Linked DNA regions of Catenulispora sp. GP43. The main gene of each other region encodes a partner of the protein of the gene in region 2 in a complex. Links are inferred from orthologs where the notes say so. Each region holds a gene or a part of one and is shown on either strand. Other genes may lie near its edges.

The links.
Region 1: the proteins of uvrB (region 2) and pcrA are in contact, whole or in part, in a crystal structure (PDB 7EGT), measured with the Thermus thermophilus proteins. The link is inferred for Catenulispora sp. GP43 from one-to-one orthologs. Residues at the interface, in WP_096411307.1 of Thermus thermophilus: Glu23, Leu25, Arg26, Asp27, Gly28, Glu29, Arg30, Phe31, Arg55, Glu326, Asp327, Phe328, Glu379, Ser382, Gln383, His398, Gly400, Arg401; in WP_096412145.1 of Thermus thermophilus: His654, Arg656, Phe657, Gln666, Asp668, Glu669, Lys680, Arg681, Leu682, Ser683, Lys685, Tyr686, Ala687.

The regions. Positions count from the first base shown.
Region 1 is NZ_JBGCCT010000001.1:464,041-467,788, forward strand. What follows is about bases 228-3,295. They hold pcrA (DNA helicase PcrA), read right to left. Parts: upstream 2,946-3,295; coding sequence 510-2,945; downstream 228-509. Other genes in these bases: ABH926_RS02050 (hypothetical protein), read right to left, coding at 228-477; ABH926_RS02060 (PIG-L deacetylase family protein), read left to right, coding at 3,222-3,295. Outside these bases: more of ABH926_RS02050, read right to left, coding at 109-227; more of ABH926_RS02060, read left to right, coding at 3,296-3,748. UniProt on the Escherichia coli protein: A helicase with DNA-dependent ATPase activity. Unwinds DNA duplexes with 3'-5' polarity. Translocates on single-stranded DNA with 3'-5' polarity. Initiates unwinding more efficiently from a nicked substrate than double-stranded DNA.
Region 2 is NZ_JBGCCT010000019.1:200,861-204,531, forward strand. The notes cover bases 333-3,323. They hold uvrB (excinuclease ABC subunit UvrB), read right to left. Parts: upstream 2,889-3,323; coding sequence 777-2,888; downstream 333-776. Other genes in these bases: ABH926_RS33245 (DUF6343 family protein), read right to left, coding at 333-418; ABH926_RS33255 (alpha/beta fold hydrolase), read left to right, coding at 2,961-3,323. Outside these bases: more of ABH926_RS33245, read right to left, coding at 1-332; more of ABH926_RS33255, read left to right, coding at 3,324-3,656. UniProt on the Escherichia coli protein: The UvrABC repair system catalyzes the recognition and processing of DNA lesions. A damage recognition complex composed of 2 UvrA and 2 UvrB subunits scans DNA for abnormalities.

The DNA.
Region 1 (3,748 bases), on a different replicon or contig from region 2:
ACTGCGAATTCGGCACCAATGTCACCGTGAGCACGCCGGATCCGTCACAGACCACCGACAAACTGCCGCCCGGGCTGACCGTGGTCGCGCCGTCGAACGCGGCGGGGCTTAGCCCTGCGCGACCCAGCGGCGCATACCGGGGGCGGCGAGCAGGGCTAGTTCGAGGCCGAGCCGCGCGAGGAGTAGCGGGCCGCCGTCGACGTGCAGGTTGTGCACGAAAAGCGTCGACGCGGCTACCGCGACGACACCGACGTTGAGCGTCACCAGCGCGAACCAGGCGACGGAGCTCCCGATCCAGATCCTCCGGAGCAGGTAGATGTCCAGCAGCAGCCACGGCAAGGCCGCGCCCAAGCCGCCGACCGCCGAATAGTCGGCGATCGCGACGGTCAGCGCTTCCAGCACCGCGATGCCGGCGATCAGCCCTGCCGGTCGTGGCGCGGGTCGCGCCTCGATATAGCCGTCCGTCGCAGAGCTCATCGCGCACCCCCGATTAGTCCGACAAGCTATTCCTAAAGCTTCTGCACCGGCGCCATCGTCAGCAGCAGCGTCCGCACCCCCGACGAGCCGAAGTCGATCGTCGCCTCGTCGCGCTCCCGGCCGCTGACCGCGACGACGGTGCCCATGCCGAAGGAGTCGTGGATCACGCGGTCGCCGGGGTCCAGGGAGATCACCTTCACCGGTCCCTTGCGCTGCTGGAAGCCTCGGGTGACGCCGCGGCGGTCGCCGAACGGGGAGCGCTCGGCGGTCTTCGGCTCCGGGGCGGTGCGCTCCCACTCGATGAGGGGCTCGGGGATCTCGCCGAGGAACTTCGACGGCGGGTTGTACTGCGGTGCGCCCCAGGCGGAGCGGTAGACGGAGCGGGAGACGTAGAGCTGCTCGCGGGCGCGGGTGATGCCCACGTAGGCCAGGCGGCGCTCCTCCTCCATCTCCTTCTTGTCGCCCATGGAGCGCATGTGCGGGAAGACGCCGTCCTCCATGCCGGTGAGGAAGACCACCGGGAACTCCAGGCCCTTGGCGCTGTGCAGGGTCATCAGGGTGACCATGCCCTCGTGGTCCTCGCCGTCGGGGATCTGGTCGGAGTCGGCGACCAAAGCCACACGCTCCAGGAACTCCGGGAGCCGGCCTTCGGGCTGGCTCTGCTCGAACTCCAGGGCCACCGCCAGGAGTTCGCGGAGGTTCTCGATGCGGGTCTCGTCCTGCGGGTCGTCGGAGTCCTGCAGTTCCTGCAGCAGGCCGGTGCGCTCCAGTATGGCCTCCAGGACGTGCGCGGGGCCGTACTCGGCGGCCATCTCGCGCAGTTCGTCCATCATCTGCGTGAAGCCCTGGATGGCCTTCACCGAGCGCGCGGCCAGAGCCGGCGCCTCGTCGGCGCGGCGCAGGGCGTCGCCGAAGGAGATGCGGTCGCGGGCGGCGAGGCGCTCCAGGGACTCCTCGGCCTTCTCGCCGATGCCGCGCTTCGGGGTGTTCAGGATGCGGCGGACCGAGACGATGTCGTCCTCGTTGGCCAGGGCGCGCAGGTAGGCCAGCGCGTCGCGGACCTCCTTGCGCTCGTAGAAGCGGACGCCGCCGACCACGCGGTAGGGCAGGCCGATCCGGACGAAGATTTCCTCGAAGACACGGGACTGCGCGTTGGTGCGGTAGAACACCGCGACGCCGCCGTAGGTGGTCTCCTTGGCGTCGGAGAGGCGGTCGATCTCCTCGGCCACGAACTGGGCCTCGGAGTGCTCGTCGTCGGCGACGTAGCCGGTGATCAGCTTGCCCTGGCCGGAGTCGGTCCACAGGTTCTTCGCCCGGCGGCCCTTGTTGTTCTCGATGACCGCGTTCGCCGCGGACAGGATGGTCTGGGTGGAGCGGTAGTTCTGCTCCAGCTTGATGACCTTGGCGTCCGGGTAGTCGCGCTCGAACTCGATGATGTTGCGGATGGTCGCCCCGCGGAAGGCGTAGATGGACTGGTCCGCGTCGCCGACCACGCACAGCTCGCCCGGCGGCAGTTCCTCGCCCTCCCCGCCGGTCTCGCCGGGGGCGCCCCCGACCAGGTCTCCGTCCGCGGTGCGCTTCTTGTGCTGCCCGACCAGTTCCTTCACCAGCTGGTACTGCGCGGTGTTGGTGTCCTGGTACTCGTCCACCAGGATGTTGCGGAAGCGGCGGCGGTAGTGCTCGGCGATCATCGGGAACGCCTGGAGCAGGTGCACCGTGGTCATGATGATGTCGTCGAAGTCCAGCGCCTTGGCCGCGGTCAGGCGGTCCGAGTACAGCCGGTAGACCTGCGCGAGCTGGCGCTCGGCCTCGGTCTGCGCGCGGCTGGAGAAGGTGTCGTGGTCGACCAGCTCGTTCTTGAGCTTGGAGATCTGGCCGAGCATCGAGCGCGGCGTGGTCTTCTTCGGATCGATCTCCAGGTCGCGCAGGACCATGGTCATCAGGCGCTGGGAGTCGGCGGTGTCGTAGATGGAGAAGTTGCTCGGCAGGCCGGCGGTCTTGGCCTGGGCGCGCAGGATCCGGACGCAGGCCGAGTGGAAGGTCGAGACCCACATCAGGCGGGCCCGCGGGCCGACCAGTTCCTCCACCCGCTGGCGCATCTCGGCGGCGGCCTTGTTGGTGAAGGTGATCGCCAGGATCGAGCCGGGGTGCGCGTGCCGCTCGCCGACCAGGTAGGCGATGCGGTGCGCCAGCACCCGGGTCTTGCCCGAGCCCGCGCCGGCGATGATCAGCAGCGGGGAGCCGGCGTGCACGACCGCCTCGCGCTGCGGGTCGTTCAGGCCCTCGAGCAGCTTGCGCGCCGAGGCCGACTCCTCCGGCGGGACCCAGGCGTCCTCCGGCTCGTCCCAGCCGTCCCAGCCCTCCCGCTCGGCGTCGGACTCCTCGGCCCAGGCCGGGGGTTCGGGCAGGGTGCGGTCGGTGTGCCGCTCCTCACCCGACCCGCGCTGCTCCCGGATCTCGTCGAGCATGGGGAACAACGGCAGGGCACCTGGGGCGAAGAGGGAAGAACTCACTCAAGGATTTTCGCAGACCGCACCGACAAGACGGGAGCGGTCGCTCAGATGGGCCGGTCACCTGGGCCGATGCCGGTGCCACCGGCGGTATCGGCGGCGTCGGCGGCACCGGCGGCACCGGCGCCACCCGGAGATAATGGTTCGGTGCCCGGAACACCGGCGGCACCGCCGGCGTTGCCCCTCGTGGAGAGCATCCACTCCCGTCCGTCCGCCCCGGAACCAGGAGCCCTCATGCCCGACGCCAGCGCCCCCTCCCGCGTCCTCGTCGTCACCGCGCATCCCGACGACGTCGACTTCGGTGCCGCCGGCACCGTGGCGACCTGGACCGACGCCGGGATCGAGGTCACCTACGCGATCGTGACCAGCGGCGACGCCGGCGAGGCGTTCCCGGACACGCCGCGCTCGGAGGTGGCGGCGCTGCGCGAGACCGAGCAGACCGCCGCGGCCAAGTGCGTCGGCGTCACCGACATCCGCTTCCTGCACTGGCCGGACGGCCGGCTGACGCCCTCGCTGGAGCTGCGCCGGGACATCTCGCGGGTGATCCGCCAGGTCCGCCCCGAGCGGGTCCTGATCCCCTCCGCCGAGCTGGACCTGGAGCGCATCTACGCCTCGCACCCGGACCACCGCGCCGTCGGCGAGGCGGCCATCGCGGCGGTCTACCCCGACGCGCGCAACCCCTGGGCCCACACCGAGCTGCTGGAGGTCGAGGGGCTGGAGCCCTGGAGCGTCCCGGAGACCTGGGTGATGTCGATGAAGAA
Region 2 (3,671 bases):
TCGCCAGCCCCGGCGAGAACAGGCGAACGACGGTCCAGGCGAGGACGACCAGCACCAGGCACGTGCCCATCATGGCGAGGTACACGTGCTCGCGCGTGTGCTGCGACAGCGGCCGACGCTCATCGGGCTCGTCCCCGGGCTCCTCGACCGGCCGGTAGGGCGGGATGTCGCGCCCGGGCTGCCAATGCGGCCCCTGCCGGATGTGCCGCGCCACCACGATCGCATCGACGAGCGCGACCAGCCCGACGACCGCGCAGAAGACCACGAAGCCGACGGCGTGCTGGCTGAGGAAGAAGGCGACCCCGCCGATCGCACTGGCCAGACCGATCAGCGCCATGGTCAGCCGCATGCGCAGGGGGCTTCGCGCATGCATGGGCTCGTCGCCGCTGCGGATGCGGTGCGGATCGGACCTGGTCATCGCGGTAGCCACGCTCCTCTCTCTCCCAGAGTGATGCCCGCTGGGGACCCGGGGGTATCACCGGCGGGCGGAGTCGGCGGGCGAGACCAGGTCCCGCGCCTGCTCAGGCACGTTCCGGCGATCTAGAGGCTCCCGGTACCCGCCGGGACCACAGCCATGCCCGCCGGCCGATCCACTGCCAGCCTGACTGTGCCGAGTCGCCGCCGCATGACATGCGGTCGTCGCAGCCGGTAGCCGCCGCAAGCCCGCAGCAACCCTGCCGCCGCCGCGCCCAGCAGCACCCGCCAGTCAGCCGCCTGCTCGGCCCGCCACCTGGCTGAGTGCCGCCTGCCAGCCGCCAGCCTGCCTGCCGCCTCCGCTACATCGCCGCCTGCATGGCCCGCAGCTCCTTCTTCAGCTCCCCGATCTCGTCGCGGAACCGCGCCGCGAGCTCGAACTGGAGCTCCGCGGCGGCCGCGTGCATCTGCTGGGACAGGTCCTCGATCAGGCCCATCAGCTCCTCGGCCGGCTTGCCGGCCAGGTCCAGCGTCCGCACGCTGCCCTTCGACGCCACGCCCGGCACCGGCGCCTTGCCGCGCGACTGCTGCCGTCCCGAGCCGCCGAGCAGCTCAGCGGTGTCGGCGTCCTCGCGCGCCAGCAGGTCGGTGATGTCGGCGATGCGCTTGCGCAGCGGCTGCGGGTCGACGCCGTTGGCCACGTTGTAGGCGACCTGCTTCTCACGGCGGCGGTTGGTCTCGTCGATCGCCAGCTTCATCGACGGGGTGATCGTGTCGGCGTACATGTGCACCTCGCCAGAGACGTTACGAGCCGCGCGGCCGATCGTCTGGATCAGCGAGCGCCCGCTGCGCAGGAAGCCTTCCTTGTCCGCGTCGAGGATCGCCACCAGCGAGACCTCGGGCAGGTCCAGGCCCTCGCGCAGCAGGTTGATGCCGACCAGGACGTCGTACTCGCCCATGCGCAGCTCGCGCAGCAGCTCCACGCGCCGCAGCGTGTCCACCTCCGAGTGCAGGTAGCGCGTCCGCACCCCGCGCTCCAGGAGGTAGTCGGTCAGGTCCTCGGACATCTTCTTGGTCAGCGTCGTGACCAGGGAGCGCTCGTTGCGCGCGGCGCGGGCCTGGACCTCGGCGACCAGGTCGTCGATCTGGCCGTGCGTCGGCTTGAGCACCACCTGCGGGTCCACCAGGCCGGTGGGCCGGATGATCTGCTCCACCGGGTTCTTCGACGGCTCGTCGGCCTGCTTGGCCAGCTCGTAGGGGCCCGGCGTGGCCGACAGGTACACGGTCTGCCCGACGCGCTCCTCGAACTCCTCCCAGCGCAGCGGCCGGTTGTCGATCGCCGAGGGGAGGCGGAAGCCGTGCTCGACCAGGGTGCGCTTGCGGGAGGCGTCGCCCTCGTGCATCGCGCCGATCTGCGGGACGGTGACGTGCGACTCGTCGATGACCAGCAGGAAGTCCTCGGGGAAGAAGTCGATCAGGGTGGACGGCGGGGAGCCGGCCTCGCGCCCGTCGATGTGCCGGGAGTAGTTCTCGATGCCGGAGGTGAACCCGACCTGCCGCATCATCTCCAGGTCGTAGGTGGTGCGCATGCGCAGCCGCTGCGCCTCCAGCAGCTTGCCCTGCCGCTCCAGCTCGGCCAGCCGGTCGGCGAGTTCGGCCTCGATGCCGCCGAGCGCGCGCTCCATGCGGTCCGAGCCCGCGACGTAGTGCGTGGCCGGGAAGACCCGCAGCTCCTCGTCGACGGTGAGGATCTCGCCGGTGACCGGGTGCAGCGTCATCAGGCGCTCGACCTCGTCGCCGAACATCTCGATCCGGACCGGGTGCTCCTCGTAGACCGGGAAGATCTCGACCGTGTCGCCGCGCACCCGGAACGTGCCGCGGGTGAAGGCCACGTCGTTGCGCGCGTACTGCATGTCCACGAAGCGGCGCAGCATCTTGTCCCGGTCGTGCTCCTCGCCGACCCGCAGCTGCACCGAGCTCTTCAGGTACTCCTCCGGCGTGCCCAGGCCGTAGATGCAGGACACGGTGGAGACCACGACCACGTCGCGCCGGGTCAGCAGCGAGTTGGTGGTGGAGTGCCGCAGCCGCTCGACCTCCTCGTTGATCGAGGAGTCCTTCTCGATGTAGGTGTCGGTCTGCGGGACGTACGCCTCGGGCTGGTAGTAGTCGTAGTAGGAGACGAAGTACTCGACCGCGTTGTTCGGCAGCAGCTCGCGGAACTCGTTGGCCAGCTGCGCGGCCAGCGTCTTGTTCGGCGCCATGACCAGGGTCGGGCGCTGGACCTTCTCGATCAGCCACGCGGTGGTGGCCGACTTGCCGGTGCCGGTGGCACCCAGCAGCACCACGTCCTTCTCCCCGGCCTCGATCCGGCGGGCCAGCTCGGCGATGGCCGCGGGCTGGTCGCCGGCGGGCTGGTAGTCGCTGACGACCTCGATCGGGGCGACGGTGCGGGTGAGTTCGGACAGAGGGCGCATGGTTCAAAGGCTACGCGGCGGCTCTGACAAGCGCGGGAAAGTCGAAGGAGGCAGCTGGCGGAGAATCGCCTCATGTCACAACAGCCACTCCTGCTCATGGTTCACAGCCCGTTGGTAGGACGGGCGACCTGGCGGCCGGTCGCCGAGCTCCTACGGGACCGGTTCGAGGTGGACGTCCCCAGCCTGCACGGCATCGCCGCCGGTCCCGGCCCCTACGCGCGCCGTATCGCCGACCAGGTAGCTCGGCCGTACTACGACGAGGTCGTCCTGGTCGGCCACAGCGGCGCTGGTGCCTACCTCCCGGTCATCGCCGATACCCTCGGCGGGCGCGTGATCGGCGCCGCGTTCGTCGACGCGCAGCTCCCCCGCCCCGGCCTGAGCGACTTCGACGCCTCCCCGCCGGACTTCCGCGAAGCCCTGACCGAGATGGCGGTCGAGGGGGTGCTCCCACCGTGGGACCAGTGGTACCCCCCGGAGGTCACAACAGAGCTGATTCCTCAAGCGAAGCAACGAGAAGCGTTCCTGGCCGAGCTCTATCCGATCGCGCTGGCGTACTTCGAGGAGCCGATGCCGGACACTGTGTTGCCGTCGGAGACACAGTGTCTCTATCTCCAGCTCAGCGAGGGCTACCAGGAGCAGGCCGACCGTGCCGAGGCCCTCGGCTGGTCCACGGCCCGGCTGGCCGCCGACCACCTGGCCGTCGTCACGAGGCCCGAGCCGGTCGCCGAGTTCCTGTCAGAGTTCGTACTGACGCTTGCCAACCAGTGATCCCTGCTCAATACT